DNA from 3 places in the Shewanella sp. BJSY2023SW001 genome. Region 2 is predicted to be linked to each of the others. Evidence: predicted binding sites of a transcription regulator. Region 2 holds the regulator's gene; each other region holds the start of a gene.

Region 1 (10,500 bases), on a different contig from region 2:
CGCACCGACTTAACCCCTTTACCGCGCATGCGGAACATGCGGCCGGTCTGGGTTTCCGCCGGGATCTTCAGATTAACCTTACCGTCCAGTGTCGGCACTTCCACTTCACCGCCGAGGGCGGCCTTGGCGAAGGATATCGGCACTTCACAATAAAGGTTATTGCCGTCACGGACAAAGATTGGGTGCTCGCGCACAGTAACCTGTACATAGAGATCCCCCGCCGGGGCTCCGAATTCACCGGCTTCACCTTCACCAGCCAGGCGGATACGATCACCGGTATCGACACCGGCCGGAATTTTCACCGACAGTGTCTTGCTCTTTTCTATGCGGCCATCACCGTGACACTTGCTGCAAGGTTCTTTGATGATCTTGCCGCGACCATGACAGGTAGGACAAGGTTGCTGCACCGCAAAAAAACCCTGACGCATCTGTACCTGACCGGCACCGTGACAGGTACCACAAGTAGTAGCCGAGGTACCCTTCTTCGCGCCGCTGCCATCACAGAGATCACAGCTAACCAAGGTTGGGATCCTAAGCTCACGGGTAATACCACGCACCGCTTCTTCCAGCGACAGTTCCAGGTTGTAACGCAGATCTGAACCACGGGCAGCTTGACGATGCCCGCCGCGACGACCACCACCGAAGATATCCCCGAACACGTCACCAAAGATATCACCGAAATCAGCGCCGCCACCAAAACCACCACCGCCACGGTTAGGGTCAACCCCAGCATGACCAAACTGATCATAGGCAGCTTTTTTGTCTTCGTCGGTCAGGATCTCGTAGGCTTCTTTGACTTCTTTAAAGCTGGCCTCGGCCGCCTTATCGCCCGGATTGCGGTCAGGGTGATACTTCATCGCCAGGCGCTTATAGGCCTTCTTGATCTCCCGCTCGCTGGCGTCGCGACCGACGCCCAATACTTCGTAATAATCTCGCTTTGACATAATCTCACGCTTTCCAAGCTGGATTCACACAAGCGGGCGTTAGGGTTGCCCCGTAACGCCCGCCGGAATTAATCGAGTGTTACCACCCAATTACTTCTTGTCGTCTTTAACCTCTTCGAACTCGGCATCGACAACGTCATCGGCCTGGGCATTGCTGCTCTGGGCTTCGCCTTGACCTTGGCCTTGTTGTGCCTTGGCCTGAGCGATTTCCATCAGCTTGGCAGAAGCTTCTATCAGCTCTTGAGTCGCCTTCTCGATAGCTTCTTTGTCGTTACCCTTGGTGGCAGTTTCTACAGCGGCCATAGCGGTTTCAATCTTGGCCTTGTCGTCTGCTGCCAGAGCGTCACCGGCTTCTTCCACCTGTTTCTTGGTAGCGTGTACCAGACCGTCAGCCTGGTTGCGGGCGCTGACCAGTTCTTCAAATTTCTTGTCTTCCTCGGCATGAGCCTCGGCGTCGCGAACCATTTTCTCGACTTCATCATCAGACAGACCGGAAGAGGCCTTGATGGTGATGTTCTGCTCTTTGCCTGTCTTCTTGTCTTTGGCAGACACGTGCAGAATACCGTCGGCGTCGATGTCGAAAGTCACTTCAATCTGTGGCATGCCGCGTGGAGCAGGCTCAATACCTTCCAGGTTGAACTGACCCAGTGACTTGTTGGCGCTGGCTTGCTTACGCTCACCCTGCAGCACGTGAATGGTCACTGCGCTCTGGTTGTCGTCTGCTGTAGAGAAGGTCTGCTGCGCCTTGGTAGGAATAGTGGTGTTCTTCTCAATCAGCTTGGTCATTACGCTGCCCATGGTTTCAATACCCAGGGACAGAGGCGTTACGTCCAGCAGCAATACGTCTTTCACGTCACCGGCCAGTACACCACCTTGAATCGCAGCACCTACGGCTACCGCTTCATCAGGGTTCACGTCTTTACGTGGTTCCTTGCCGAAGAAGTTGGTTACCGCTTCCTGAACCTTAGGCATACGGGTTTGTCCACCCACCAGGATCACTTCGTTGATGTCAGACACTGACAGGTCGGCATCGGCCAGAGCCACTTTCAGAGGCTCCAGTGAGCGTTGGATCAGGTCTTCAACCAGAGATTCCAGTTTGGCACGGGTGATCTTAACCACCAAGTGCTTGGGACCTGTCGCATCAGCAGTGATGTAAGGCAGGTTCACCTCGGTCTGAGTGGTGCTGGACAGCTCAATCTTGGCCTTCTCGGCAGCTTCTTTCAGACGCTGCATAGCCAGAGGGTCGTTACGCAGATCCAGACCTTGCTCTTTCTTGAATTCGTCAGCCAGGTAGTTGATCAGACGGTTGTCGAAGTCTTCACCACCCAGGTGAGTATCACCGTTGGTTGCCAGTACTTCGAAAGTCTGGTCGCCGTCGTTGCTGTCGATTTCGATGATGGAGATATCGAAAGTACCACCACCCAGGTCATATACAGCAACAATGTTGTCGCCCTGCTTCTTGTCGATACCATAGGCCAGTGCCGCAGCAGTTGGCTCGTTGATGATACGCTTTACTTCCAGACCCGCGATACGGCCGGCATCTTTGGTGGCCTGACGCTGAGAGTCGTTGAAGTAAGCAGGTACTGTGATTACCGCTTCAGTCACTGGCTCACCCAGGAAGTCTTCAGCAGTTTTCTTCATCTTTTTCAGTACTTCAGCAGACACCTGAGGAGGTGCCATCTTCTTACCATGGCTTTCAATCCAAGCATCGCCGTTGTCGGCCTTGATGATTTTGAAAGGCATGATGCTGACGTCGCGCTGAACTTCATCATCAGTGAAGCGACGGCCAATCAAACGCTTGATGGCAAAGAAAGTGTTGGCAGGGTTGGTCACAGCCTGACGTTTTGCAGGTGAGCCAACCAGCGTCTCGTCTTCAGTGAAGGCGATGATAGAAGGTGTTGTGCGATCGCCTTCGGCATTCTCCAATACGCGAGCCTTGTCACCATCGAGGACAGCTACACAAGAGTTTGTTGTGCCTAAGTCGATACCAATAATTTTACCCATGAGGTCCTCCGAAAAATCTTTTCTTTCGAACTGAATATGTTTATCTGATTTCAGATATGGGGGTAAACTCGCTGTTTTCAAGTCCGTTGTAGATGGCCCCCAATCTTGCCTTACCCCCTATATAGGGGCGTAAAACTGCTTTACAAGGGCCAGGAAGAAAAAAATAGATTTTTTTGTACAATCTTTTTACGCATCGTCGGTGCCGGAGATCTTTTTTTGTTTAGCAGTACTGAATAAAATAGTGTCGATTGCGACCGTGGCAGAACCAGCCATAAAACAAGAGTAGAAACAGAGACCTCTAAAGTGAAAAAATCCCAGCTGGCCCTGATCTACGGAATGGCCGCCGTATTCCTCTGGTCCACTGTTGCGACCGCCTTTAAAATCGCCCTCGGCTTTTTCTCGCCGTTGCAACTGGTGTTTATTGCCGTTATCACTTCATCCATCTGTCTGGGGCTTATTCTTGCCTGGCAGGGGAAACTCACATTATTAAAGCAGCAGTTTCGCGCCCGGCCCTGGTTTTATCTGCAAACCGGAATACTGAATCCATTTCTATATTATCTGGTACTGTTCAAAGCCTATGATCTCTTGCCGGCGCAGCAGGCGCTGTCGCTGAACTACACCTGGGCGGTACTGTTGCCACTGCTTGCCGCCCCCATGTTGCAGCAAAAGCTGCAACTCAGCGACATGCTGGCGGCCATCACAGGCTACTTTGGAGTACTGGTGATAGCCACCGGCGGTAATCTGTTATCGATGGACTTTGAAAACCCCTTCGGTATTCTGCTGGCACTCTCCAGTACCCTGCTATGGTGCCTATATTGGATCATCAACACCAAAGACAAGGGCGATGCCATTGTCAGCCTATTGCTGAGTTTTTTGGTGAGTCTACCGCTGATAACCATCACCCTGCTGACAACAGAAAGTCTGCCCTCTTTGCATTGGCAAGCGCTGGGAGCCGGTGTCTATGTGGGGCTATTTGAGATGGGCGTCACCTTTGTGCTCTGGCTAATGGCACTGAGAACCACAGAGCGGGCAGCCAGCATCACCAATCTGGTGTTTCTGACGCCACTCATGTCCATGGTGTTTATTGCGCTGATATTGAAAGAAGCCATCACTCTGGCGACTCTGGTCGGTATGGGACTTATCCTGTCAGCCCTCTTGATACAGAAACTGCTGAAACCCAAGGCACCGAAAATGAAGGTAGTGTGATACGCCATATTAAGCCATTATTTAAGGGCAACGAAGATTCTCGGCCTTATCTGTGCAACTCGTCTAATGTTGGAAATTGATGATGGCCCTATGATGATGGCCCAATACCCAGGAACCGCCTCATACAGTAAGCGTCGGGTAAACTGGCACATAAAGGTAATGCCGTAGAAGGAGCTTTTTAGCCTCACAATCCGTTACCCCAAGAACCGATAGCCGATTGAATTTCTGTAAACTAATCCAAACTGTCAATTTAGAAAGCCAAATCCAACTGCTGTAGAGTTTCCTCTGCCGATGAGTGGCTGTCATCCTGGCTAACCAAGCCGACAGCGACACCCAGCAGGCGGATGCCACGGCCGTTGGCTCTTTGCAATGCCTGGGTCAGCAAGTCATCCAGCAGACGCACAGATAACTCTCTCGAGCGGGTTTCTATAGTGGTCTGTTTAAAGTCACTGAACTTGAGTTTGACCACCAGCTTTTGAATTTGCCTGTCTTTGGCTCCGCGCTCCAAACGGCGGGCCAACTCCTGCACCAACTGTGGCATCACCTGACGACACTGAGCCAGGGTATGGATATCCTCTGCCAGCGTGGTCTCTACCCCGACCGATTTACGCTCTCGGTTGATGGTCAGTTCACGCTCGTCTATCCCCTGAGCCCTTTCATAAAGTAAGCTTCCAAACTTTCCAAACCTCTGTTGCAATATGGCCAAAGGCACCTTCTGTACATCCGCACAGGTATGCAGCCCCATTTCGGCCAGTTTCTGAGCGGTGACCTTACCGACTCCGGGGATCTTGATAAGCGGCAGTTTTTTTACAAACTCAGGCAGCGCCTGTGGCGTGACCACATACTGGCCGTTGGGCTTATTGAGATCTGAGGCCACCTTGGCGAGAAACTTGACCGGAGCGATACCCGCAGAAGCCGTAAGGCCTGTTTCCGCCAGGATATCGGCGCGAATAGCCTCGGCAATTAGGGTGGCCGAACCTTGGTATAACGAGCTATCGGATACATCCAGATAGGCTTCATCCAGCGACAGAGGTTCAATCAGTGAGGTATAGCGGGCGAAGATGGCCCGGATCTCTGCCGAGACTTCCTTATAGACAGACATGCGCCCGGGGATCAGCAGCAGATCCGGGCAAAGCTTTAACGCATAGGCCGAGGCCATGGCAGAACGAACGCCAAATTTACGCGCCTCATAATTACAAGTGCTTATCACCCCGCGTCTGTCACTACTGCCGCCTACGGCCAAAGGTCGGCCACGATATTCTGGAAAATCACGCATCTCCACCGCGGCAAAATAGCAGTCCATGTCGATATGTATGATCTTTCTCAAGCTTGCTTTCCGGATCTCAAAGGGCTCGGTCGAGCCGGATATAAACAGAGTACTGTATATAAACACAGTTAACAAGCTGGGATAACGTAAAGATATTTCAATCGGGAGCAAAAAAGGAGATCCTGGGCTCTCCTTTATGGATTTGAAGCTCGTCTTAATCGATGCGGAACTGACCTATGTTACGCCCCAGAGCCGTGGCCAACTGTTGGAATGCCCGCATCTTTTGTGACAATTCTTCGCTGGCGCTCAGGGATTCATCGGAGCGGCCACGAACATTTTCAATGTTGCAGGCCACTTCTTCGGCCACCACAGCCTGCTGGCCTATCGCCGCGGTGATCTCCATGGTTTGCAACTGGATGGCATCCACTGCCGCGGTGATTTCTGTCAATGCTCGCTCAACCTCCAGTGTCAGGCTTTGGCCCTGGTTGGCCTCCCTGACTCCGGCTTCCATCACCTGTTCGGCTTGCTGTGCCTGTTGCTGCAGAGTCTGGATAATGCCCTGAATATTGGTAGTCGAGTCCTGGGTGCGGGATGCCAGGGTGCGCACCTCATCGGCAACAACCGCAAAGCCCCTTCCCTGCTCCCCGGCGCGGGCCGCTTCAATGGCAGCATTGAGTGCCAGCAGATTGGTTTGCTCGGCAATGGCGCGGATCACACTGAGCACCTCGCCTATCTCCTCTGAGCTGCTTCTGAGCGCCCGAATAACCCCGGCGGCTTGGTTAACCTGTGTGGAAAGTGAGTGCATTCCCTGACTGGCCTGCTGCACCACATCTGCGCCGTTTCTTGACTGCAACAGTGCCGTCTCGGCAAACTCGGCGGCTCGTTGGGCGCTGGTCGCCATCTCCTGGCTTGTGTGGGCCATTTCGGTAGCGGCAGTGGCCACTGAGGCAATTTCCTGTTTCTGGGCGCTGACAGAGGCCAGTGCGTTGTCACACACCTCAGCCGCGGCGGCAACCCCATTATCCACCCGACCACTGAGCTCACGGGTTTCCAGCAACAGACTCTGCACCTTGGCGGCAAAACGGTTGAATGCTGCGCCAAGACGCCCAAGTTCATCGGTGCGGTTGATTTCAATGCGGCGTGACAAGTCGCCCTCACCCTCGGCGATATCTTCCATGGTGTGCAGCAGGCTATTGAGATTACGCCGAAAAGGCAGCATCATCAGGAAAACGGTTAACGCCACCAGTAAAATAATCCCCACTGAGACCAGGCTGGTTTGCCAAAGGCTTTGCTTCACAGGAGCCTGAAACACTTCATTAGGCAACATAAACCCCAAATACCAGCGCACTTTGGGATAATCACCGCGAATGGCAATATAGCTCACTCGCTGCAATTCTCCCTGATAAGTGACTTCGGCAATACCGGCATCCCGGGTTTGCATTTCACGTTTCAGTTCACTAAAGCCCTGATTGTCACCGCTGAGATTGTCAATAACGGCCGCATCAGAGCCGGCGGGGAACGCTTGATTAAAACCCGGGAAGTACACCAGTTTTCCCTGCTCCGTCATCAAAAATGCCTGGCCTTCGCCCCGATATTTGATTGGCGCCAGCAGGTTTTTACCTATGGTATCGATGAGAATATCCATACCGCCTATGCCTATCAGGCGACCATTGGCATCCTTGACTACTGTCTTGACTGTGGCCGAGATTGAGCCGTCGTTAGCATCCACAGCCGGGTCGCCGACAAACAAACCATTTTTGTCTATCGCCTCCTGCCACCAGGGACGTTTGTTGGTGTAGTAGTCGGGATCGCCATCGTAACGGCCATTGAGATCAAAGTACTCGAAGGTATTGGCCGAGCCGAAGAACACCGACTTGATCTCCTTGTCCTGCTCGGAGAAAAAGTGAAAGTAATCCACCAGCTGTTGATAGCCGGGATCAAGACTGAGATCTAAGCCACGGCTATGGTATTTGGCAAACCAGTTATTGATGGCAGGGTTAGCAAAGACAGAGTGAATAATCTGCCCCTTGGCGTAGAAGTAGTTGCCGATTTCATTGGCCTTGAGGGTGATCAGCGCCGATATATCCTGATCTATACGGGCACGGGTATCTTCACTACTGCTCTTAACCATCACAGCCGCCACGATAGACAACAACAGCGCCAGGGCACCGGCGATAGCTAATACAAGTTGCAAACTGAGGGAACGTCTTATCTGCTCCATTGCGAGTCCTATTTGTTATATTTTTATTTAAGGAAACCTGCAATGTATCAGAATCTGTTAACAAATTTGACTATAAAATGGCAAGAAACAATATAATTTTCTATGTAAACAATCCACTGCACCAAACCGAAGTAATTCAGTGCCTTATTGCCCAACTTAAGTGCATTCAATTTAATTCAGGTTCAATGCAACATCAGATAGCAAAAGAGCCGCAATAGCGGCTCTTGTCGTAGTGGCTTTGATACCGTTACATCTTGGACTGGATGTAATTCTGTAGCCCAACCTTGCCAATAAGGCCCAGCTGTTTCTCCAGCCAATACATGTGGTCGTCTTCGGTTTCTTCCAGTAATAGCTCCAATAACTCCCGGCTCTGATAGTCCTTGAGTTGCTCACACAAGGTAATGGCTTCTCTCAGGTTGGCAGCAACCTTGTATTCATATTGCAAGTCGTTGTGGAGCATCTCCTGCACATTCTTGCCTATGGTGAGAGCGTCGCGACTGGCAACATCCGGAGTGCCTTCCAGAAACAGGATCCGCGCAATCAACTTGGCGGCATGCTCTCTTTCATCGTCCGACTCATGCTTGATCCGCTCATAGAGCTCATTCAGCCCCCAGTCTTCATACATATGGGCATGTACGAAATACTGATCCATTGCCGACAGCTCCCCGGTCAGCAGCTTATTGAGCACATCTATGACTTGCTGATGGCCTTTCATATCTGTCTCCTTATTCTGTCTCAATCTGTGATTGCAGATAGTTAGCCAGTCCGGTCAGGCCTATCAGCTCAAACTGAGCTTCCAGCCAATCCAGATGTTCCTCTTCATCTTCCAGCAGATCCTCAAGGATATCGCGACTGACATAATCACGCTCAGCCTCACACAAGGCAATGGCATCACGCAGCACTGTCAGTTGTTCTTCCAGCATCTGTTTGTCACAGGCCAGCATCTCTTCGCTGTGTTCACCTATGCGCAGCTTGTCCAGCTGTTGCAAGTTGGGCAGACCTTCGAGAAACAACACCCGCTCGATAAGCTTGTCGGCGTGTTTCATATCCTGAATCGATTTCTTGTAGGCTTTATGGTTGAGTCCTTCCAGGCCCCAGTTCTTGAACATGCGGGCATGAAGGAAGTACTGATTGATGGCTGTCAGCTCACAGGTCAACACCTTGTTGAGCTGGGAAACCACTTTGGGATGACCTTTCATTATCTCGTCCTTTAGCTTTGATTAAACTTGATCCAAGTCAAGTTTTCCCAGCCTAGCCTAAAGTAGGAGGCATTACAAATTAACCTTTAATTTCACCAACTTACAAAAGGCAACCATTATCATTTTGACTATGATTAGCAAGAAAACTTTGTGTTCAAGTGATTAAAAAAGCTCAATATCATCCTCAATTTGTGGTCCTTCGAGCTTGCCTTCCGCCAGCAGTTGCCCATAAAACGCTACTTGGTTACGGCCATTGCCTTTAACAAAATACAGTGCATTGTCAGCCTGATTGAGCAAGGTGCCGGGATCAACCCGGGGATCGATTCCCACAATGCCCATAGAGATGCGGATCCCGCCTAAACGCTCCTGCTGCAATTGAGCCAAATTCTGGGTGAACTCCTGACACAATTCGATAAGTGCCCTGCGGCTGCGCGGCGCCGGCAAGATAACAAACTCATCACCGCCGAAACGGAACATAAGATCCTGAGCACTGAACACCTGTTTCATCAGCGCCGAAACCTGCAACAAGACTTCATCGCCATAGAGGTGACCGAAGGTATCGTTGATTTTCTTGAAGTAATCTATATCGAAGATGCAGATCCACAACTTGAGCTCCTCGTCGGCATCCTGACTTGCCTGCGCTTGCTCCTGCAGGAGGTCGCAGGCAATCTCCACCGAGCTATAAAGCTGTGGCAAAAAGGCCTTGCGGTTTAATAAATTGGTCAGGCTGTCGGTTTCACTCTCCACCACTATGTGAAAATAGTTCTCATAGACCTTGGCGAAACCTCTGAGTAGAACCCTGTCTTGCTCAGTCAATAAAGGCGCGCTGACCAAGAGCACCTTGGTGAGTTTGTCATTGATGATAATAGGAACGGCCAACTCCTGATGCAAACCGTTGGAAAAACAGATCTCCCTTCGTTGTTCAATACAGAGTTTGACCGACACCGCCAAGCTGGCGCTACTGACATTGCGCTGGCCATCCAGGCCCCCTTTACGCTTGGTCAGCTTATCCACATCCAGGATACACACCTCATCTATACTGAGCATTTGCGATACAGTGGACACCAGGCTCTCGGCCAGCGAATCCAACTGCCGCTGCTCGGTCAGTTGTACCACAGAATCGAGAATAGCTTCCGGTTCCCGGTTCATCGGCATATCTCCTCTACAGAGCGCTTGTCCATGCCACAGAGTGTAGTACAAGAGAAATTGACGAGAACGATGGACGAAGAAAAGGCCTCCGAAGAGGCCCTTTTTCAAATAATTCTATCTTTGGTTAAACGCTCGCGCCGGGCTTCTTCTGCCGCTTCACGGGCCTTGCGTTTATCACATGGCTCATCACAATCACAGGCTTTTTCTATGCCCAAGACCCCGAGGCCACCACAGCTACCCTGCACCGCCTTGCGCTTGATTAAATAGCCCACAGACATCAGCAGGAAAAATGCCAGCAGTATCACAAAGGCTGCAATAAAAGTACTCATAAAGGCTCCAATTACTCTAGTCGACGAAGGCTTTAAACGCAGAGCTATAGTATACCTTAAACCCTTCGTCCTGTTTTTCAATCAGCATGATGGCCAGCTTTTCCTTTTCGGCCAGGGCCAGTGAGGCTTCTGTGCCCATCACCATCATGGCAGTGGCGAAACCATCGGCCGTCATACACTG
Region 2 (10,500 bases):
GTAAGTCATGGTTACCGCAATCGACTCGTCGATTGAGATGATATCGCCCAGTTCATCTTCCTGAACCGTAAACTTATTCAGCTCCAGACCTTGTTGCAGCAATTGCTTACCGTCACCTTCGGCCACCGAGATGTACTGGGTGTAAGGCACTTCCTTGAGCAGATCCAAATACAAGTCCAACTGACGTTCCAACTGGTTTCGTTCCAGCGCATTCTGCTCTGAGGACAATAGTACCAAGCTGGTGAGGGTCACTGCGCTGGCAGCAGCAGCATCGTTGATATGAGTCATGACCCGATTGGCCAGAGTATTGACAGCCGGAGTCAACCAGCTGGGTTTCTGCTCGGGATCGGCTGCCACCTCTTCGCGCCAGTTAGGTGCCGCCTCACTGAGGAAATTCTGCAGCGTCACGGGCTCACCAAAGTTTACATAACCCTGACCAAAATTACCCAACTTACGCAAGGCGCCAACCACTTGCCAGACAGATTCTTTTTGCTTCTTCTTGCCGCTGAGTTCTTTGTGATAAGTGGCCACTTCCATAACGTGGTCATAGCCCAGGTACACAGGCACCAAAGTCACTGGTCGCTCAATACCCCGCAACACAGAGTTGACCGTCATCGCCAGCATCCCAGTCTTGGGCGACAACAACCGCCCGGTACGGGAGCGGCCACCTTCGGTGAAGTACTCAACCGAATAGCCTTTGGCAAACAGCTGATCCAGATACTCACGGAACACTGCAGTATAGAGTTTATTACCGTTGAAACTGCGGCGGATAAAGAAGGCACCACCACGGCGGAATATAGGCCCGGCAGGCCAGAAGTTCAGGTTGATACCGGCGGCGATATGAGGCGGAACCATACCCTGAAAATAGAGAATATAGGAGAGCAGCAAATAATCCATATGACTGCGATGGCAAGGTACATAAACTATCTCATGTCCATCATGATGCAGCTGGCGTATCTGCTCGGCGCCCTTGATGTTGATCCCCTTGTAGAGCTTGTTCCATAACCAGGTGAGGATCCGCTGGGCAATACGCACCAGGCTGTCTGAATAGTGGGCAGCAATCTCATCGAGATATTCCTCCGCCATTTCCCTGGCCCTGGCCTCGGGGATCTTCTTGGCTGCGGCTTCCTCTTTTATAGCCTTTTTAAGGGTTTCTGAACGCAACAGTTCATTAAACAGCGCTTGACGGTTGGGCAGTAATGGCCCGGTCATCACCTTACGCTGACGGCGGAAATGTACCCTGGCCACTCGCGCCAACTTATGGGCAATAGCTTTATCGGTTCCATGTTCATCGGCCATCAGCCGCAGCGAGACCGCATTGGAAAACTGCACAAAGTTGTCTCGCCCCAGGAACAAGATCATTAGAAACTTGCGCAACCAAGTGGGGTTTTCCCGCTCAAATACGGCGGCGCGCATGCTGTCATCTTCCTTACCCGGAGTTCGGCCCCAATAGAGACTCACCGGCACCAATTGAATATCCAGTTGTGGATTGGTCTGATGCAAATGAAGCAAAGAGGTGAAACAGCTGAGAAAAGGTTTATTGCCCTTGCGCTTGCCGAACAGGGGCTTTGCACCTTCCAGGCAGACGACTCTGGGAACGGTAATATCATCAACCTTGAGCGTCTCATAAGGGCAAGGCAAACCAAACTTACGGGTGACTTCCGCCAACGCCGCGATATCACTGACAGACTCCGTCTTCATCACGTAGGCCATCGGCTTGGCGAGATCCAGGTTCAAATCGGCGAAAGGATCCTGAGGCACCACAGTGGTATGCACCAGCTTGCTTTGGAGCCAGCGAAGTGATTTAAACCAGAATGAATCTTGTTTGGACATGTTTTTCAGTGTCTGAGCCACAATCAATAGCCCAATAGAATACCAGAACTTCCTGAATCTTAGCTAGGGAAGGTGCGAACCGGTCCCGGCAGCTCCTCTGGCAAATTCCTTGAACTCCACATAATTCGTAAGCCTGACTGTCCAAATCTGCCACAGGTTAAAACATTTACCCTCCCCTAAACGTTTCAATTTTGGTTAATACTTGCGCTGATCAAAATACTGTATATACTGACAGGTACTGTATGAAAAAACAGGAATCACCATGAGACCACTGACACCGCGCCAGGCACAGATTCTGGAATTGATTAAACGCAATATAGCCGACACCGGCATGCCGCCAACCCGGGCTGAAATTGCTACCCGGTTAGGCTTCAAGAGTGCCAATGCCGCAGAGGAACACCTCAAGGCACTGGCAAAGAAAGGCTGTATTGAGATCATGCCAGGCACCTCTCGTGGTATTCGCTTGTCACATGATGAACAAGCGGAGTCAGAAGCAGGTCTGCCCTTAATAGGCCAGGTCGCTGCCGGGGAACCCATACTGGCACAGGAGCATGTTGAGCAGTATTACCAGGTCGACCCTGGCATGTTCCATCCCTGCGCCGACTTCCTACTGCGGGTACGCGGCGACAGCATGAAGAACATAGGCATTCTCGAAGGTGATCTCCTGGCGGTTCACAAGGTACAAGAAGCCCGTAACGGTCAAGTCGTGGTGGCCAGGGTTGAAGACGATGTAACAGTGAAGCGTTTTGAAAAGAAAGGTAATGTGGTTTATCTACATGCCGAGAACGAGGCTTACTCCCCAATCAAAGTCGACCTGACTTTCCAGCCATTGACCATTGAAGGACTGGCGGTAGGCATAATACGCAATGGAGACTGGCTATGAGCATAATGACGGGCAACGCCCCAAGACACCCGGGCCTGTGGACAGACACCAGTATTGCCGGCAATCAGCCTTGGCAACATACCGGCATCTCCAGCTTGGCCAGCCATAGCCAGGGACGTCAGGAATTATTACGCCTCTGCCCTCAATTGGCGCAATTGAGTCAACAGGGACGCTGGATAGTCTTGATTAACGCCCCTGCCAACATAGGTTACAAGGAAACCTTAGCAAGGGCCGGTGTCAGAATGGATAGAGTTCTCTTGGTGCGCACCAAGGATGAAATCGAAGCCCTGTGGGCAACGGAAAGAGCCTTGACCAACGGCACCTCCAGTGCAGTGATCAGTTGGATAAACAGCCTGGATGCCCGTGATAACCGTCGATTGCAGCTGGTTGCCCGTAACGCCAGAGCCATGGGAATAGTGCTGGAAACAGGACGGCAGGCGAAAGAGATGGATAACCGCCTCAACGAACTTACCCGCTCCATCCATTAATTGTATGAATAAAGGCCATTCCTGGGATGGCCTTTATTCTGTGCCTTTTGGGTGCAATACCTTTCCTTGTAAATCGACGCAAAGCCGCGCTGGTCAGCCCCTCACGCAGAATTCACCTCTAGATTAACAGACGCTTTTCTTTCATACAGTTAGAAAATATCGTGATCTTGATCAAAATTTAATCTACAAGTAATGTAAGAACAACGATTGTGTTATCTCCATGCAATTCGTCGTAGGTTGAACGTCCCATTTCGCTTTATAGCGAGTAAGGCCGTCGCCGGAAATGCTGAGTATATTCAGCGGTAAGTGCAACAGTGGTTACCACCTGTATACCTAGATCTAAGTGAAACCGCCGCCGCACTTTGAAGTCATCGTTGCTTTTTTGGGAACTGAAGAGTTTGCATAGAGCAAAGACTTACTGTGTGACTCTTCTTTGTAGTTGCGAATGCAATTGACAGAGGAGATGTCTTGTGAAGCAATGGCTGTGTGTTTTGCTGACCTTGTTGTGCGTCAGCTTGTTGTCTCCAGGTGCTCAGGCAGATATGCCCTTGAATATGACTCAAGGGGTAACTGAGATCAGTGGCAAGGTGTATCACCTGCACATGATCATTCTTTATATCTGCTGCGCCATAGGTTTGGTCGTATTCGGCGTGATGATCTACGCCATGATCAACCATAGAAAATCCAAAGGGGCAGTCGCGTCCCAATTCCATGAAAGTACCAAGGTAGAAATTGCCTGGACGCTTATCCCCTTCTTAATCCTTATCCTGATGGCAATCCCCGCAACCAAGACGCTGATTGCCATGGAGGATCCCAGTGATGCCGACCTGACGGTCAAGATCACCGGCTCGCAATGGAAATGGCACTACAGCTATTTCGGCGAAGACATCGACTTCTTCAGCATATTGGCAACGCCGAGGTCCCAGATAGAAGGCCAGGAAGCCAAGGGCGAGCACTACCTGCTTGAAGTCGACAAGCCGTTGGTATTGCCCATCAATCGTAAAGTCCGATTCCTGATGACCTCAGATGATGTGATCCACTCCTGGTGGGTGCCCGCCTTTGCCGTCAAAAAAGACGCCAATCCCGGTTTTATCAACGAAGCCTGGACCCGGGTGGACAAGCCGGGGATCTACCGCGGCCAATGTGCCGAGCTTTGCGGTAAAGACCACGGCTTTATGCCGATTGTGGTGCAGGTACTGGCAGAAGATGAGTTCGACGCCTGGATGGCAAAGCAGAAACAAGCCGCGGCTACGGCCGCCGAAGAAGCTCAGGCGGCCCTCAGTGAGACCATGAGCCATGATGAAGCCATGGCGCTTGGCGAACAGATCTATATGGCGCGCTGCGCCGCCTGTCATCAGCCAAACGGCGCCGGACTTCAAGGGGTGTTCCCGGCGCTCAAGGGCAGTGCTATTGCCATAGGTCCAATAGCAGCCCATCTGGACATAGTGATCCATGGCAAGACAGGCACCGCCATGCAAGCCTTCGGCAAACAGATTACCGCCAAGGAACTGGCCGCTGTGGTGACCTATGAGCGCAATGCCTGGGGCAATAACACAGGCGACACAGTGCAAGCCGCCGACGTCAATAACCACGGGCAGTAGGGGAAGAAGATGAACTCATTCAGTCAAGATGCGAAAGCCGGTGTTCAGGAAGTCACTGAACAGGAACACCAGCATCATCACGCCCCCAAGGGGATCATGCGCTGGTTGCTGACCACCAACCATAAAGATATAGGCACACTCTATCTCTGGTTCAGCTTCATCATGTTCCTAATCGGGGGCGCCATGGCCATGGTGATCCGTGCTGAATTATTCCAGCCCGGTTTGCAACTGGTCGAGCCCAATTTCTTTAACCAAATGACCACAGTACACGGTCTTATCATGGTTTTTGGTGCCGTGATGCCGGCCTTTACCGGCCTGGCCAACTGGTTGATCCCCATGATGATAGGTGCGCCGGATATGGCGCTGCCGAGGATGAACAACTGGAGCTTTTGGATTTTACCCTTCGCCTTCTTAATCCTGCTTAGCTCATTGTTTATGGAAGGCGGCGGCCCCAATTTTGGCTGGACCTTCTATGCGCCATTGTCGACAACTTATAGCGCAGACAGCACAGCCTTGTTTGTTTTTTCAATACATATCATGGGGATAAGCTCAATCATGGGGGCGATCAACGTGATAGTCACCATAGTGAATCTGCGCGCACCTGGCATGAACTGGATGAAGCTGCCCCTGTTCGTCTGGACCTGGCTTATCACCGCCTTCCTTCTGATAGCCGTTATGCCGGTATTGGCCGGGGCTGTGACCATGGTACTCACAGACAAATTCTTCGGCACCAGCTTCTTCGATGCCGCCGGCGGCGGAGATCCTGTGATGTTCCAGCATATTTTCTGGTTCTTCGGCCACCCCGAGGTGTACATAATGATCTTGCCGTCATTCGGCATCATCTCGGCCATCATTCCGGCATTCAGTCGCAAACCTTTGTTTGGCTACGCCTCAATGGTCTACGCCACTGCCAGCATCGCGATCCTCTCCTTCCTGGTGTGGGCACACCACATGTTCACCACAGGTATGCCTGTCTTTGCCGAACTCTTCTTTATGTACTGCACCATGCTGATTGCCGTGCCAACCGGGGTCAAGGTATTCAACTGGGTTGCCACCATGTGGCGGGGATCCATCAGCTTTGAAGCCCCTATGATGTTCGCCTGTGCCTTTATTATTCTCTTCACCATAGGCGGCTTCTCCGGCCTGATGTTGGCAATCACCCCAGCCGACTTCCAATACCATGACACTTACTTTGTGGTTGCCCATTTTCATTATGTGCTGGTCACCGGTGCCATCTTCTCCATCATGGCCGCCGCCTATTACTGGCTACCCAAGTGGACCGGGCATATGTACAGCGAGACCTTGGCCAAGTGGCATTTCTGGTGCTCGGTCATTTCGGTCAATGTGTTGTTCTTCCCGATGCATTTCCTCGGACTGGCCGGTATGCCCAGACGCATCCCCGACTACTCGGTGCAGTTTGCCGATGTCAATCAGATTGTCTCCATAGGCGGTTTTGCCTTTGGCCTGTCACAGCTGATATTTCTGGTACTGGTGATCAAGTGTATTCGCGGCGGCGCCCAGGCTCCGGCCAAACCTTGGGAAGGTGCCCAAGGACTTGAGTGGACACTCCCAAGTCCGGCGCCTTATCACACCTTCAGCACTCCGCCGGAGATTAAGTGATATGGCAGACTCCCGCCCCGACAACCGTAAACTGGTACGCCTGCTGCTACTTGGCGCCGTAGCCATGTTCGGCTTCGGCTTTGCCCTGGTGCCGCTCTATGACGTGCTTTGTCAGCAGTTGGGGATCAATGGCAAGACCAACACCAGCGCCGCCACTTATAGTGCCCAAGTGGATAACAGCCGCTTGGTCACTGTGGAGTTTATCTCTCAGGTGGCCAAGGGAATGCCGTGGGAGTTCAAGCCGGAAGTGACCCGTATCAAGGTGCATCCCGGCCAGTTGACCCATACCCGCTTTCTGGCCCGCAACCTGTCACACCAATACAAGATAGGTCAGGCGATCCCTTCCGTTTCACCGGGACAAGGCGCCGCCTACTTCAATAAAACCGAGTGCTTCTGTTTCAATCAGCAGCCGCTGGCTGCCGATGCCAGTGCCGAGCTGCCGCTGGTGTTTTACGTGGATCCGGACCTGCCGGACTCCATCAGCACTCTGACCCTCTCTTACACCCTCTATGACATCACGGATAGACAGATATCCGATGCCCTGGAGCAAGGAGCAGCGAAATGACCAGTAAACATGAACACTATTATGTTCCGGCTCAAAGCGCCTGGCCGATTGTCGGCGCATTGGGGCTTTTTCTTATCGCCTATGGTGCCGGTACTTATGTATCCCAGCTCAAGTCTGACGGTGGCCACGGCAGCTACGTACTGCTGACAGGAATTGCTGTCATTCTGTTCATGCTGATTGGCTGGTTCAGAAACGTGATCCATGAATCCATGAGTGGTCTCTATTCGCCACAGATGGACAGGTCATTTCGGCAGGGAATGAGTTGGTTCATCTTCTCTGAGGTGATGTTCTTTGCGGCCTTTTTCGGCGCCCTCTTCTATGCCCGTATGGTGGCAGTGCCTTGGTTGGGTGGTGCATCCAACAATGCCATGACCAACGAAGTGCTCTGGCCTGGATTCAGCGCAGGCTGGCCCTTACTGAAAACCCCGGACGGCACTGAAACCCAAGCCATGGGTTGGAATGGTTTACCCCTTTTCAACACCATTATTCTGCTTACCTCCTCTATTACCCTGCATTTTGCCCACCTGGGGTTAGAGAAAGGCAAACGCACCGCCTTAACCCTTTGGCTTGGACTCACCATCTTGCTGGGACTGGCGTTTTTAATCTTGCAGGGAGAGGAATATGTCCATGCCTACACTGAGCTGGGGCTGACGCTGCAGTCCGGCGTTTATGGCAACACCTTCTTCCTGCTGACAGGTTTCCACGGTATGCATGTGACTCTGGGCACGCTGTTCCTGTTGGTGCTGTTTTTCAGGGTTTTAAAGGGGCACTTCAGCGCTGAGCGTCACTTTGCCTTTCAGGCCGGCAGTTGGTATTGGCACTTTGTCGATGTGGTGTGGCTATGCCTGTTTGTTTTTGTGTATGTGCTTTAGTAAGGCCGGGGATTAGGGGAAATAATCCCCAGCGCCAATGCCAGCAGCAACAAAAGAACCACCAACGCCGAAAACAGCACCCGGCGGGCAAGAAAACGGCTCATGGGAACAGATGAATCGCCGCGCACCATGATCCACAGGGCGCGACCAAGGTTGAAAATGATGAACAGCAGTAGCAGTACCAATATGACTTTAAAGAAAAAACTGACTGACATTCACTCTCCCATCCCTTGGGGGCGTTACCTTGCACTGTTATTTACTTTGGGGCTGTTTCTACTCATGGTCAAGCTGGGATTCTGGCAACTGCAGCGCGCTGAAGAAAAGCAACTATTGGCCCAGGAGATTGCCGCCAGAGCGGATGCGGGGCCAAGCAGCTTTTCAGCTCTGCTGAGGCGAGACCCAGACACCCGACTCACAGGGCAGAAACAGCAGCTGAGCGCCAATGTATTGAGCGGTAAGCAATTGCTGCTGGACAACCAGGTGTATCAGGGACGAGTAGGCTACCTGTTGCTGCAACCTCTGCAAGTTGAGCCGGAGCAACCCTGGCTATTGCTGGAGCTGGGGTTTATCCCAGCCGCAGAAAAACGCAGTGAACTGCCAGAGATATTGCCATTACCGCCACGCCTCACCCTCGAAGGCCGATTGTGGCAAAAGGGCAGTAACCCACTGAGCCAGGAGCTCTTGGCCGAAGCCGGTTGGCCCAAGCGAATACAAAATCTCAACTGGCCGCAGCTCGAGCACTTGCTTGGGCACAAACTGATCCCGGCCGTGTTGCAGCCGGTTCAGCTGGAAGGTGTGGACTTGCCAAGACCCTGGCAGCCATTGCCCATGCCGGCTGAAAAACACCTGGGTTATGCCCTGCAGTGGTTTTCCATGGCTGCCGCCCTGTTGTTACTGCTTGTCTGGTGGCGCTGGAAACTGAATCGACACTAACCATAGGGCGAGCTGAATTCAGAACGCCCAATTACAGCAAGAGGAGCCAGGATGAACTCCCGAACCCAAAGACCACTCTTGATACTACTGCTGGCCTTTGCCCTGCCTGTGATACTGGCAAAACTGGTACTGAGCTTCGAGCTGTATCAAGGCGGAGCCACCAATAAGGGCCAGTTGCTGCCGGCTAATCTGGGTTATCAACAACTTGGGCTAGACAACCCGCTTCCCGGCCGTTGGCAAGTCCTATACCTGATACCGGCCAACTGCGATGAACTATGCCAGGAACGACTCTACATATTGCAGCAGAGCCATACGGCGCTGGGCGCCGAGATGGACAGGGTCGACACCCTGATTTTCATCAACCGGGAAAGCGACACGGAAGCTCCGCTAAACAAGGACTTTCATCGAGTCACTCTGGATAAACCTCTGACCGCCGAGAATCCATTACAGCAGCAGATGTTGGTGATAGTCGACCCTCTGGGCGCTTGGGTGTTGGCCTATCCGGGGGTAGTGGATCACCATGGCCAACTCTTGCAGGGCAAGGCCTTGGTCAGCGACCTGCGCAAGCTGTTGAAACTCTCGAGGGTGGGCTGATGAAACTGAACTTGCTACTGAAGATGACCCTGATCTGCACTCTGACGGTCATCCTGTTGGGCGCCTACACCCGGCTGTCGGATGCCGGCCTTGGCTGCCCCGACTGGCCCGGTTGCTATGGCCATATCAAGGTGCCTTCTCAGGCCCATGAATTGGCTCATGTCGAACGCCACTTTCCGGGACAAGAAATCGAACCCAAGAAAGCCTGGCTGGAGATGATCCACAGATACGTGGCCGGTTCACTGGGGATTCTGGTATTACTTATTTTGATCCAGAGTTGGCGTGGCAGAGAAACTCCGAAGAAGCTGCCGGGACTGATCGCCGCACTGATAGTATTTCAGGCGCTGCTGGGAATGTGGACTGTGACCATGAAACTGATGCCCGTCGTGGTCATGTCTCACCTGCTCGGGGGATTCACCCTGTTTTCGCTGTTGTTGCTGCTGTATCTCAGGCTCCGGCCGCTGCAAATTCCGGATGGCGATCCCAAAGCCCGCACCTTGGCGCCTTTGGCCATGGTAGCGCTGGCCATTGTGGTACTGCAAATTATGCTCGGCGGCTGGACCTCCTCCAACTACGCCGCCCTGGCCTGCACAGAGTTGCCTATCTGCGAAGGTGACTGGAGCAGCAACCTACGTCTGGCAGATGCCTTCTCTCCTTTTCAGGGGCAGCATCCCAGCTTTGAGTTCGGCGTATTGGATTATCACACCCGGATGACCATACATATTGCCCACCGAATAGGTGCCCTGCTGACCGCGATAGTGGTACTCACCCTGGCATTGATGCTCTGGCGCAGAGCCGACTCGAGCATGCTGAAACGCTCGGCTCTGGTACTCACCTTGGTGCTGGGATTACAGCTGTCATTGGGCCTGGCCAACGTATTGCTGCATCTGCCGCTGCCGGTGGCGGTTGCCCATAACGGCGGCGCAGCCCTGCTGCTGCTGACTTTGGTATTCATCAACTATGCGCTTTGGCGTAAAGCCTGAAGAGGGACTGTTTATGGCTAAACTACTCTCCATAGCCCAGGACGCGACCCGCACAGAGATCTCCTGGCGCGATTACCTGGAAATGACCAAACCCAAGGTGGTGGCGCTGATGCTACTCACCGTCCTGG
Region 3 (10,500 bases), on a different contig from region 2:
ACACTTGGAGGGAATATGGAAAGCCTGCAACATCTGCCCGCCGAAATACTGTTGGGCATAGTCAATGAGAAACTGAGGCTAAGTTGCCCGGACAAAGATGCACTTTATTACGAGCTTGACCTGTCACCTACCCTGCTCGAGCATAAGCTCAGGGCGCTGGGATACGAGTACCATCCCCTGTCCAACCAATACCGACGCTTGAAATAACCGCCAGTCCTCAGGAAGTTGCAGACTGGGCTTTGGTTTTGCTCTTGGTCGCTGAGCGATAGCTGCGCTTGGCGGTGCCGGTCTTAACGCCAGTGCCCTTCTTGATGCTTGCGCCCTTGGAGGCACCGGCCTTAGCGGCATAAGCGCCACTGCGACGTTTACGTCCTTTGAAGCCTGTACTTTTCACGCCGCTCAAGGCCGTAGGCAGTTGTGCCTTGGCCTGCTCAATAAGCTCGCCCAATTTAGCCGTCAAGGGCTGCATAAAAGCCTGATATTTAAGTTCACGGCGACAAATCGCATCCAGGCTACTTTCCCACAGCGCCGTCATATCCGGCGTGGTGGCCACTTCGGGCAGGCTTTGAATAAGCCCGCTGCCGGCCTCGGTAGCCAAAATACTCTTGCCCTGACGTTTCAAAAAGCCACGTTTAAACAAGAGTTCAATGATCCCGGCTCGGGTTGCTTCTGTCCCCAGCCCATCGGTTTCCTTGAGAATTTTGCGGATCTCAGTGTCTTTCACATAGCGGCTTATGCCTGTCATCGCCGCCAGCAGTGTGGCATCGGTAAAATGCTTGGGCGCCTGGGTCATCTTCTCCACTAATTCACCCTTGAGGCAATCCAGCATCTGCCCCTGAGTCAGCTCAGGCAAAACAGTTTGAATATCTTCCGCTTCATCGTCGGCTTTTTGTTTGCCAAACAATTGCTTCCAACCCTGTTTTAATGGCTGTTTGGCCTTAGCCACGAAGCAACCTCCGGCAATGTCGATCACAACGCGGGTTTCAAGGTATTCATAATTGGGGTAAAACTGCGCCAAATACTGACGGGCAATCTGCAAATACACCTGACGCTCACGCTGTGACAACACACCGAGGTTAGCCGTCTTTTCCGTAGGCACTATTGCATGATGGGCGTCTACCTTGGCATCGTTCCAGGCCTTGGACTTAAGGGCGGGATTAGGCGCTTCACAGCCTTGCAGCAGCTCTGCTACCCCTTGGGTAATAGCATTCAAGACTACCGGGGCCAGCTGTAACTGCGCCTTGGGCAAATGGCGGCTATCGGATCGCGGATAGGTTATCAATTTATGCCGTTCATACAGAGACTGCGCCGTATCCAGCACCTCTTTGGCGCTCATGCCGAAGCGTTTGGCACAATCAATCTGCAGCGCCGATAGACTATAGAGCAAAGGCGGCGCCTGGTGTCTTTGCTTGCGCTCCAGCTCATCTACCCGGCCGGGTTGGCCGGTGATCCTGCCGACCACATTCATCGCCAAACCGCGGGAGAGCACCCGCCCCTCCTCATCCATCCAAGGTTGACAGGCCTCACTGGGCTGCCAGCGGGCGCTGAAACAGCTGCCCTCTTGGGTACTAAGATGGGCCAGCACTTCATAAAAAGGTTTGGGCACAAAGGCGGCGATTTCCTGATCGCGCCGGACAACCAAACCAAGCACAGGAGTTTGCACCCGACCGACCGAAAGCACGCCCTGATAGCCCACCTTGCGCCCCTGCAGGGTATAGGCACGGGTCATATTCATGCCGTAGAGCCAATCTGCTCGGCTGCGTGCCAGTGCCGAAGTCGACAATGGCACAAACTCGCGGTTGCTGCGCATCTGTCCCAGGGCGCGTTTTACCGCCTGCGGGTTGAGGTCGCTTATCAACAAGCGTTTGACCGCCGCCAGCTTATCGCCCTTGACCCCAAGGTGAGCAATCACTTCATCTACCAACAACTGTCCTTCCCGATCCGGATCGCCGGCATTGACCAACTCACTGGCCTGCTTGACCAATTTACGCAAGACACTAAGTTGCCCGCGACTGCTGGCTTTGGGTTTAACCTGCCAATCGGACGGGACAATAGGCAGATGCTCCAACTGCCAGGACTTGTAGGCGGGATCGTAGGCATCCGGCTCAACTTGCTCCAGCAGATGACCTATACACCAGGAAACACAATCACCATTGCCAAGCTCGATATAGCCCTCATGTTTGCGATGGGGTTTAGGGAGCACCTCGGCGATGGCGCGCCCAAGGCTGGGCTTTTCGGCGATATAGAGGATCATCCACTGCGTCCTTTGACTGTCACTGAACAGTATTACTGGATAAAATTACAGTAATTTTAGCCAAGTCAGCTTTAGGCTGCAAATTATCCTTCATATGCTTCCCTATGGTAACTCCGGAGCCGTAGTTCTTGGTTTGAAGCCGCGCTGTTTAACGCACTTTTGTTCCGGTGCTTATTATCTGAATTCCTGCTTCCCTAATCGCTATACCCTCTCGGACTAATTGAGAATTTCTATTTGTACTTAGTAGCGAATGCTATTATAGTATATCTATTAGAAAAATCTTATTGACAAAATCCTGATGCAAGTAAGAAACGCTATATGACTGAACAGACAACTGTAGTTGCGATGCCAGGTCTAAATGAAGCAGCTCCGCCTTTCACCGCAAAAACCACCCAGGGTACGCTTAGCCTGGAAGACTCCAAAGGTAAATGGTTGGTTCTTTTCTCTGATCCGGCAGACTTTACCCCGGTATGTACCACTGAATTTATGGCGTTTACTCAGGTAAGTGCAGATTTTACAGCTCTTAATTGTGAACCGATGGGGCTGTCTATCGAAGGTATTCATGCACACATCGCATGGGCTCGTAGCATTAAAGATAACTTGGGTGTTGAAATTAACTTCCCGATTATTGCTGACCTAAATATAAAAATCGCTGGTGCTTACGGCATGGTTCAGCCAGGTGCGAGTAATACTTCTGCGGTTCGTGCCACTTTTGTTATCGCCCCTGAAGCCGTACTCCGCGCAATGCTTTACTACCCAATGAGCAATGGCCGTTCTGTGGCAGAAATTTTAGGTCTAGCTGAAACACTACAAACTAGCGATGCAAACGTATGTGCAACTCCAGAAAGCTGGATCCCAGGCAATGAAGTGATTGTTCCACCACCGGCAACCACTCAAGAAGCCGAAGTACTTAAAGTTCAAGGTTATAACTAGGTTGACTGGTGCTTCAGTAAAAAAGCTGTAATCCGCAAACCATGCGAGTTGCTATGTAAACGGATGCTATCCGGCCCACGTGACGTTAATCATCTTTTATGGAATCAAGGAGGAAATATGACCCCCAGCGTTTACGAATTTTTCGATCCGAAAACATTCACCTACAGCTATGTAGTCGTAGATCCAAACAGCCAGCAATGTGCCGTTATCGATTCGGTACTAGACTACGACCCCGCTTCAGGCAGGACTTCTTACGAAACAGCAGATAAACTGATTGAGTTTGTAACGAAAAGTGGCTTAAAGGTCGAGTGGATCCTTGAAACTCATGTTCATGCTGATCATCTAAGTGCGGCCCCCTATATCAAGCAGAAACTTGGTGGCGAACTGGGTATTGGTGAAAAAATCACTGTGATACAAGATACGTTCGGCAAGCTATTTAATGCCGGTAGTGATTTCGCGATGGACGGCAGTCAGTTTGATCATTTGTTTGCCGATCAAGAGACTTTTACTCTTGGTAATATTGAAGCGCACGCAATTCATACTCCGGGCCACACTCCTGCCTGTATGGCTTATGTGATTGGTAACTGCGTATTTGTTGGCGACACTTTATTTATGCCCGATTACGGCACCGCCCGTTGCGATTTCCCCGGAGGAGATGCAGCAACCCTCTATCGCTCAATTCAGAAATTGTTCGCTCTGCCTGATGAAACACGCGTCTTTATGTGTCATGACTACAAAGCACCAAATCGCGAAGAGTACCTGTTTGAAACTACGATTGGTGATGAACGCCTATACAATATTCACGTCAAACAGAATATTTCTGAGCAGCAATTTGTTGAGATGCGCAGAGGACGTGATGCCACACTGAATATGCCAACCCTGATTTTGCCTTCGGTTCAGGTCAATATGCGTGCCGGAGAGTTACCACCGGAAGAAGATAATGGTGTGCGCTATCTGAAAATACCATTGAATAAAGTCTGAAACTGAGTTGCGATTATGCTAATACCAATCTATTTAACGGAATCAATTACCGTTTCACCACAAATTTTACCCAGCGACATACCACGTCTGGCATCAATGGGATTTAAGTCGATCATCAATAACCGTCCAGATGGGGAAGAAAATGATCAGCCACTGAATAGAGAAATTGAACGACTGGCTAAAGAACAGGGGATGACCTATTTTCACCTGCCGGTTATTTCCGGAAATATTACTCAGGATCAGGGAAAGCAGTTTGGTCAGTTCTTTATGCACGCCCCTAAACCTATTTTGGCTTTCTGTCGCACGGGAACACGTTGCAGCGCACTCTGGTCGATAAGCTGCACCGAATTGGGTTCATTTGATCGACGTATTGCCCAAGCTACCAAAATGGGTTTTGATCTTAGTTGGGTTAAGCAACCCGATTAACCGAATTCACACATTGCTTAGGATAGCCAAAGCATGAAAAATTCTTGGTTGGAATGGTTGCCGATTTCATCTTGGTTGCCTGATTATTCGCGTCATGACGCCACGAAAGATGGCTTAGCTGCTATTATCGTGACTTTGATGCTTATCCCACAAAGCCTTGCATACGCGATGGTTGCTGGTCTGCCCCCCGTTGTTGGTCTGTACGCCAGTATCCTGCCGCTGATTGTTTATACTATGCTTGGCACCAGTAAAACACTGGCCGTGGGCCCGGTAGCGGTGATCTCGTTAATGACCGCAGAGGCCGTTGCTCCACTGTTTGAAACTGGTAGCCAGGGTTATATCACCGCCGCTGCAACCTTGGCATTTCTTTCCGGTATCGTGCTATTGCTGATGTCGGTACTAAGACTGGGATTTCTGACCACATTTTTAAGCCATCCGGTGCTTTCTGGCTTTATGACTGCTTCTGGTATTCTTATCTCTATTGGCCAGCTTAAACATATTTTTGGCTTGCCACTGCATGGAGAAAATGTGCTGCAGCGCGTGGCGAATCTGATTCTTGCGTTACCCCAAACTAATCTCTATACCCTGATGATTGGGGCATTCAGTTTGATTGCCCTTATCTATGCACGCAAAAGCCTCAAACCCAATTTAATCAAACTAGGACTTTCATCAGAACTGGCAGGTCATGCAATCAAACTGGCTCCTGTGATAGTGATGATATTGAGTATTGTGTTAGTAGCCCTATTTGATCTGGACAAAAAAGGCGTCAGCGTAGTTGGCCAGATCCCAAGCGGTTTGCCTAGCTTTTCACTGCCTTCGCTCGACCTCGCACTAATCGGAGACCTGCTTCCGGCCTCGATTCTGCTGAGTGTTATCGGTTTCGTCGAGTCAGCTTCAGTTGGGCAGACATTAGCGGCGAAACGTCGCCAGAGAATTGAGCCGAATCAGGAGCTGATTGCCTTAAGTGGTGCCAACATCGCATCAGCTATTAATGGGGGATTTCCAGTTACAGGTGGTCTGTCGCGCTCAGTCGTTAATTATGATGCCGGCGCTGAAACGCCAATGGCGGGGACATTTACCGCAATTGGAATCGGCATTACCGTACTTTACTTCACCCCGCTGTTTACCTATTTGCCACATGCGGTGTTAGCGGCAACTATTATCGTTGCTGTATCGGCACTGATTGATGTGCAAGCCATTATCCATACCTGGAAAAGTGCCAAGAGTGATGCCATCGCCATGTTTCTCACCATTATCGGTTTACTGGCATTTAATGTTGAGATTGGCGTATTAGCAGGATTGGCTACATCTCTAGCGCTATTTCTATGGCGCACCAGTCGGCCACATATTGCAGTGGTTGGTTTAATCGAGGGAAGCCAACATTTTCGCAATATTCTTCGTTTTAATGTAATCCAAAGTAAAACGGTACTCAGCCTGCGGATTGACGAAAGCTTATATTTTGCCAATGCTCGTTATCTGGAAGATCAGATAATGGAATATTTGCAACAGTATCCTAAGACCCAACATCTGGTATTGATGTTATCCGGGGTAAACACAGTCGATGCCAGTGCGCTGGAAAGCTTGACGTTAATTCACGACCGCCTGAAAGATTCCGATATTCAACTACACTTATCAGAAGTTAAAGGCCCGGTCATGGATAATATTAAAAAATCGGACTTCTTTGAACACTTCAAAGGCAAAGTTTATATTAGTCAGTATGAAGCGATAATTGATCTGGATAGTTCGATAGTTCACTAACTTATTAGCTTAAAAAATACTGCAAACCTCTAATGCCGAACAGTTCCATTATTATATCAAAAAGGGGATTACATCTATCCGATGTAATCCCCCAAGCTCATATGAGCACTACCATGTATACTAGGAACAATGCGAAAATTAGTCTTACTATTGAAATAAAGGTTTAAACATGGGTGTTAAAAACTTATTCCCATATTCACTCAAATGGTTAGTATCATAATACAGAGAAAGTCCATCCTTACTTCCCATACAACGCCCATTAACGCAAAGGTAAGGCAATGGATTAAGCACTTTAGCACCACAAGCGGCCGCAGCTTTATCCTGTGCTTGCCAAATCAGGGTATGACGTTGCATATAATCTTGATCAGTAATAAAAACATCTTGTAACCCATTGTTAAACATTAAGTTACGATAAACAGTAGTTGGTACATCAACATCCATTTCAGGCAACGGACGAACCAGGTATACCGGACGATATTGACTTAATTGACACACAGTTTCGATCTGTTTCATCACAAAGTCTTTATATACCTCGTCACTAGTCTGTTCAGGATTATCACCAAAGTAGATCACTGGTCTATTTTGGAATTTGTGCCGTTCGTTATAACCAAAAACACTACCTGTTAATCGAGAAATTAAAATTACAGGTATATCACTGGTGGTAGATAAGGTATCAAGCACATGTTGATTAAACAGATCACATTGTGATTTAGGTATATGACTCTTGGCTCCAATTAGGGTTGAGCAGCCATTATAGGTCATCTCCACAACACTTCCTTTGTCTTCAGCAGCTAATACCACACTCGATATCACCGCATTGGCATGGCTATCGCCAACAACCACAGCTTGTACTTTTCCTGTGCCATGTATACAGCTAGATTCGGGAATATCTCGTCCAGGTCCAAGAAGACATTCATTTAATCTAGGGTTACGATCAAATGACCCTTGACTTGCTTTTTCAACTTTTTTAGGTAACCGTCCTTCAACCTCTAAATGTCGTGCGGTTACTGCTAATAACTCAACCAATAATAAAACGCAAAATAATACCCATGTAGCCTTTTTAAAGCTAAGTTGACCTAGGTAATAACTAGAGCGAGTTTCAATAAATCGATACGATAGTTCTCCGAATGCAAACGTAAGCAAGATACCAGCAACAATCCAAGTAGGATTATTTTGCTCCCCCGCATAAGCAAGAAACACGACAATAGGCCAGTGCCATAAATAAAGTGAATAAGAAATCAATCCCACACGTGCGATAAGTGGATTAGCAGTCAAAGGAGACTCTTGACGGTTGGCAGCTAACACCAATACAGCCCCAAGCACCGGCACTAAAGCATATCCTCCAGGCCATGGCGTTGCCTCATTAAAACCGAAGATAGCCATTAGAATTAACGTAAACCCGAGCAACTCTATGACTTTACTGGCCATCTGTCCCAGTTGCTTATGTCTCATCACCCACCAAATAAGTCCACCTGTTACCATCTCCCATGCCCTAAAAGGTAAAAGATAGAATGCCGCACTAGGGTTAGTCTCCACGGCATACACAGACAACATAAAGGAAACCAGCGCAATAGCTAACAAAGAGAGTAATACAGCTTGTTTACCGCGCCAGCGCCAAGCCAACATCAATACCAGTGGCAACAATAAATAAAACTGCCACTCAACTGACAGCGACCAAGAATGAAGCAACCATTTTTCATAAGATGCCGCATCGAAATAACCAGCCTCACTGTAAAGCTTATGATTAGAAATGAATAAAGCCGCACCAACAATATGAGTACCTAATTTTTGATAATCGATCGTTGACAACCAAAACCAACCGAAAACCAATAATGCTACACATAATACGGCCAATACGGGAAAAATTCGTTTGGCTCTTGCAAACATAAAACGGCTATAGGAGAAACTGTTACTTTCTAAGCCTGTCACTATTATTTTTGTCATTAACAGACCCGAAATAACAAAAAAAATATCGACTCCTACAAACCCTCCAGCAAATCCTAGCACCTTAAAATGAAATAAAATAACTGCAACAACAGCCCAAGCTCTTAGTCCGTTAATGTCATAACGAAACTTTTTAGGCAATACAACCGACATATATAAGCATTTCCTACAACACGCCCTTTGAGGCAAGAAAGCCGGCAATTGTATACCTAAACCTTGGCTAACGGCAGCGACTCATATTGAACTATTGGAAATCAACGCAAAAAAAGACAACTCAAGTGAATAGATTATATAGTTCACACAATATTGTTGCGGTATTACTAGTTAAGGAAGGCAATGGTCGCAGATTTTTGATCTGCACCAGCAATATGGCCACAGTCAGAAGCTTGACTCCTCAGAAGAATAAGTCAGCGCGCCTCTGATCCAAGCCTTTAAAAAACAACAAGGCCGGTTCAATGAACCGGCCTTGTTTATTGTGATTTTTTCACTGGGTGTTACACCAAGCCTGCCATAAAAGACTTAGGCTTCAATGCCTTTGCTGGCCAGGAACTCATCATAAGTGCCCTTGAAGTCGCTCACGCCATCAGCGCTTATCTCTATGATACGGTTGGCCAGAGATGACACGAAGGCGCGGTCATGGCTGACAAACAGCAAGGTGCCTTCATAGAGCTCGAGAGCGTTGTTCAGCGACTCTATCGATTCCATATCCAGGTGGTTGGTTGGTTCGTCCATCACCAGAATATTGGGCTTTTGCAGCATCAGCTTGCCAAACAGCATACGACCCTGCTCACCACCGGACAGTACCTTGACAGATTTCTTGATGTCGTCGGCGCTGAACAGCATACGGCCCAGCACTGAACGCACCGCCTGATCGTCATCACCTTCCAGACGCCACTGACCCATCCAGTCGAACAGGTTCATATCATTTTCAAAGTCGCTGGCATGATCCTGGGCGTAGTAGCCGATACGATGGTTTTCAGACCACTGAATGGTACCGCTCTTTTGTGGCAACTCATGGATCAGTGTACGCAGCAAGGTGGTCTTACCCACACCGTTTTCACCCAGAATCGCAATACGCTCGCCCACTTCTGCGATAAAGTTCACATCCTTGAACAGCAGCTCATCGTAACCATTGCTCATGTTCTCAACAATCAAAGCGTTACGGAACAGTTTCTTCTCCTGCTCGAAACGAATGTAGGGGTTAACCCGGCTGGAGGCCTTGATCTCATCCAGCTTGATCTTGTCGATTTGACGGGCACGGGATGTGGCCTGCTTGGCCTTGGAAGCGTTGGCAGAGAAGCGCGCCACGAAGGTTTGCAGCTCGGCAATCTGTGCCTTCTTCTTGGCGTTTTCAGCCACCAGGCGCTCGCGGGCCTGTGAGGCGGCTGTCATGTATTCATCATAGTTGCCCGGATAGACCCGCAGCTCACCATAGTCCAGATCCGCCATATGGGTACAGACAGAGTTGAGGAAGTATCTGTCGTGGGAAATGATGATCATGGTGCTGTTACGCTGGTTAAGCATCTCCTGCAGCCAGCGAATGGTATCGATATCCAAGTTGTTGGTCGGTTCGTCGAGCAGCAATACATCGGGATCAGAGAACAAGGCCTGTGCCAGCAGCACCCTGAGTTTCCAACCCGGTGCCACTTCACTCATAGGGCCAAAATGTTGCTCCAGCGGAATACCCACCCCGAGCAGCAACTCACCGGCGCGGCTTTCTGCGGTATAACCGTCCATTTCGGCAAACTGCATCTCAAGATCGGCCACTTTAATGCCGTCTTCTTCGCTCATTTCCGGTAAGGAGTAGATGCGATCGCGCTCCTGCTTCACCGCCCACAGCTCTTTGTGGCCCATGATCACTGTGTCGATAACGCTGTGCTCTTCATAGGCGAACTGATCCTGGTTCAGCTTACCCAGACGCTCGTTGGGATCCAGCGAAACATTACCCGAGGTTGGCTCCAACTCACCGGAAAGGATCTTCATAAAAGTAGACTTACCGCAGCCATTGGCGCCGATAAGGCCGTATCTGTTGCCTTCGCCGAATTTAACCGAGATGTTTTCAAACAGCGGCTTGGCGCCAAACTGCATGGTGATGTTAGCTGTCGTTATCACTGTATGATTCCAAAATATCCAGATGCGGGACCGGGCTATGTAAAGCCGCGTCCAAGAGCCCAAGGCCTATGATTGGCCGGGTAAATAAAGCC

Evidence for each region. The regulator LexA, encoded in region 2, represses DNA repair genes until DNA is damaged. The targets are predictions, from matches to a motif close to TACTGTATNNNNATACAGTA.
Region 1: the regulator LexA is predicted to act here: its motif matches at 5,532-5,551, upstream of dinB (DNA polymerase IV).
Region 3: the regulator LexA is predicted to act here: its motif matches at 2,288-2,307, upstream of ACMHXH_RS08460 (DNA topoisomerase III).

What each region holds. Positions count from the first base shown of each region.
Region 1 covers NZ_JBKORF010000022.1:18,822-29,321, reverse strand. The annotation lists gene dnaJ (molecular chaperone DnaJ) at 1-944, opposite strand, end outside; gene dnaK (molecular chaperone DnaK) at 1,035-2,948, opposite strand; gene ACMHXH_RS05120 (DMT family transporter) at 3,252-4,154, shown strand; gene dinB (DNA polymerase IV) at 4,405-5,481, opposite strand; gene ACMHXH_RS05110 (methyl-accepting chemotaxis protein) at 5,636-7,642, opposite strand; gene bfr (bacterioferritin) at 7,890-8,357, opposite strand; gene bfr (bacterioferritin) at 8,368-8,841, opposite strand; gene ACMHXH_RS05095 (GGDEF domain-containing protein) at 9,004-9,990, opposite strand; gene nqrM ((Na+)-NQR maturation NqrM) at 10,095-10,319, opposite strand; gene ACMHXH_RS05085 (FAD:protein FMN transferase) at 10,336-10,500, opposite strand, start outside.
Region 2 covers NZ_JBKORF010000076.1:22,650-33,149, forward strand. The annotation lists gene plsB (glycerol-3-phosphate 1-O-acyltransferase PlsB) at 1-1,833, opposite strand, end outside; gene lexA (transcriptional repressor LexA) at 2,096-2,716, shown strand; gene ACMHXH_RS17010 (cell division inhibitor SulA) at 2,713-3,204, shown strand; partial or broken gene coxB (cytochrome c oxidase subunit II) at 3,675-4,796, shown strand; gene ctaD (cytochrome c oxidase subunit I) at 4,815-6,425, shown strand; gene ACMHXH_RS17025 (cytochrome c oxidase assembly protein) at 6,427-6,990, shown strand; gene ACMHXH_RS17030 (cytochrome c oxidase subunit 3) at 6,987-7,862, shown strand; gene ACMHXH_RS17035 (DUF2909 family protein) at 7,859-8,077, opposite strand; gene ACMHXH_RS17040 (SURF1 family protein) at 8,049-8,795, shown strand; gene ACMHXH_RS17045 (hypothetical protein) at 8,847-9,389, shown strand; gene ACMHXH_RS17050 (COX15/CtaA family protein) at 9,389-10,372, shown strand; gene cyoE (heme o synthase) at 10,386-10,500, shown strand, end outside.
Region 3 covers NZ_JBKORF010000036.1:57,133-67,632, forward strand. The annotation lists gene ACMHXH_RS08455 (DUF4250 domain-containing protein) at 16-207, shown strand; gene ACMHXH_RS08460 (DNA topoisomerase III) at 218-2,254, opposite strand; gene ACMHXH_RS08465 (peroxiredoxin) at 2,573-3,187, shown strand; gene ACMHXH_RS08470 (MBL fold metallo-hydrolase) at 3,305-4,168, shown strand; gene ACMHXH_RS08475 (TIGR01244 family sulfur transferase) at 4,184-4,594, shown strand; gene ACMHXH_RS08480 (SulP family inorganic anion transporter) at 4,628-6,352, shown strand; gene ACMHXH_RS08485 (acyltransferase family protein) at 6,500-8,449, opposite strand; gene ACMHXH_RS08490 (ABC-F family ATPase) at 8,816-10,408, opposite strand.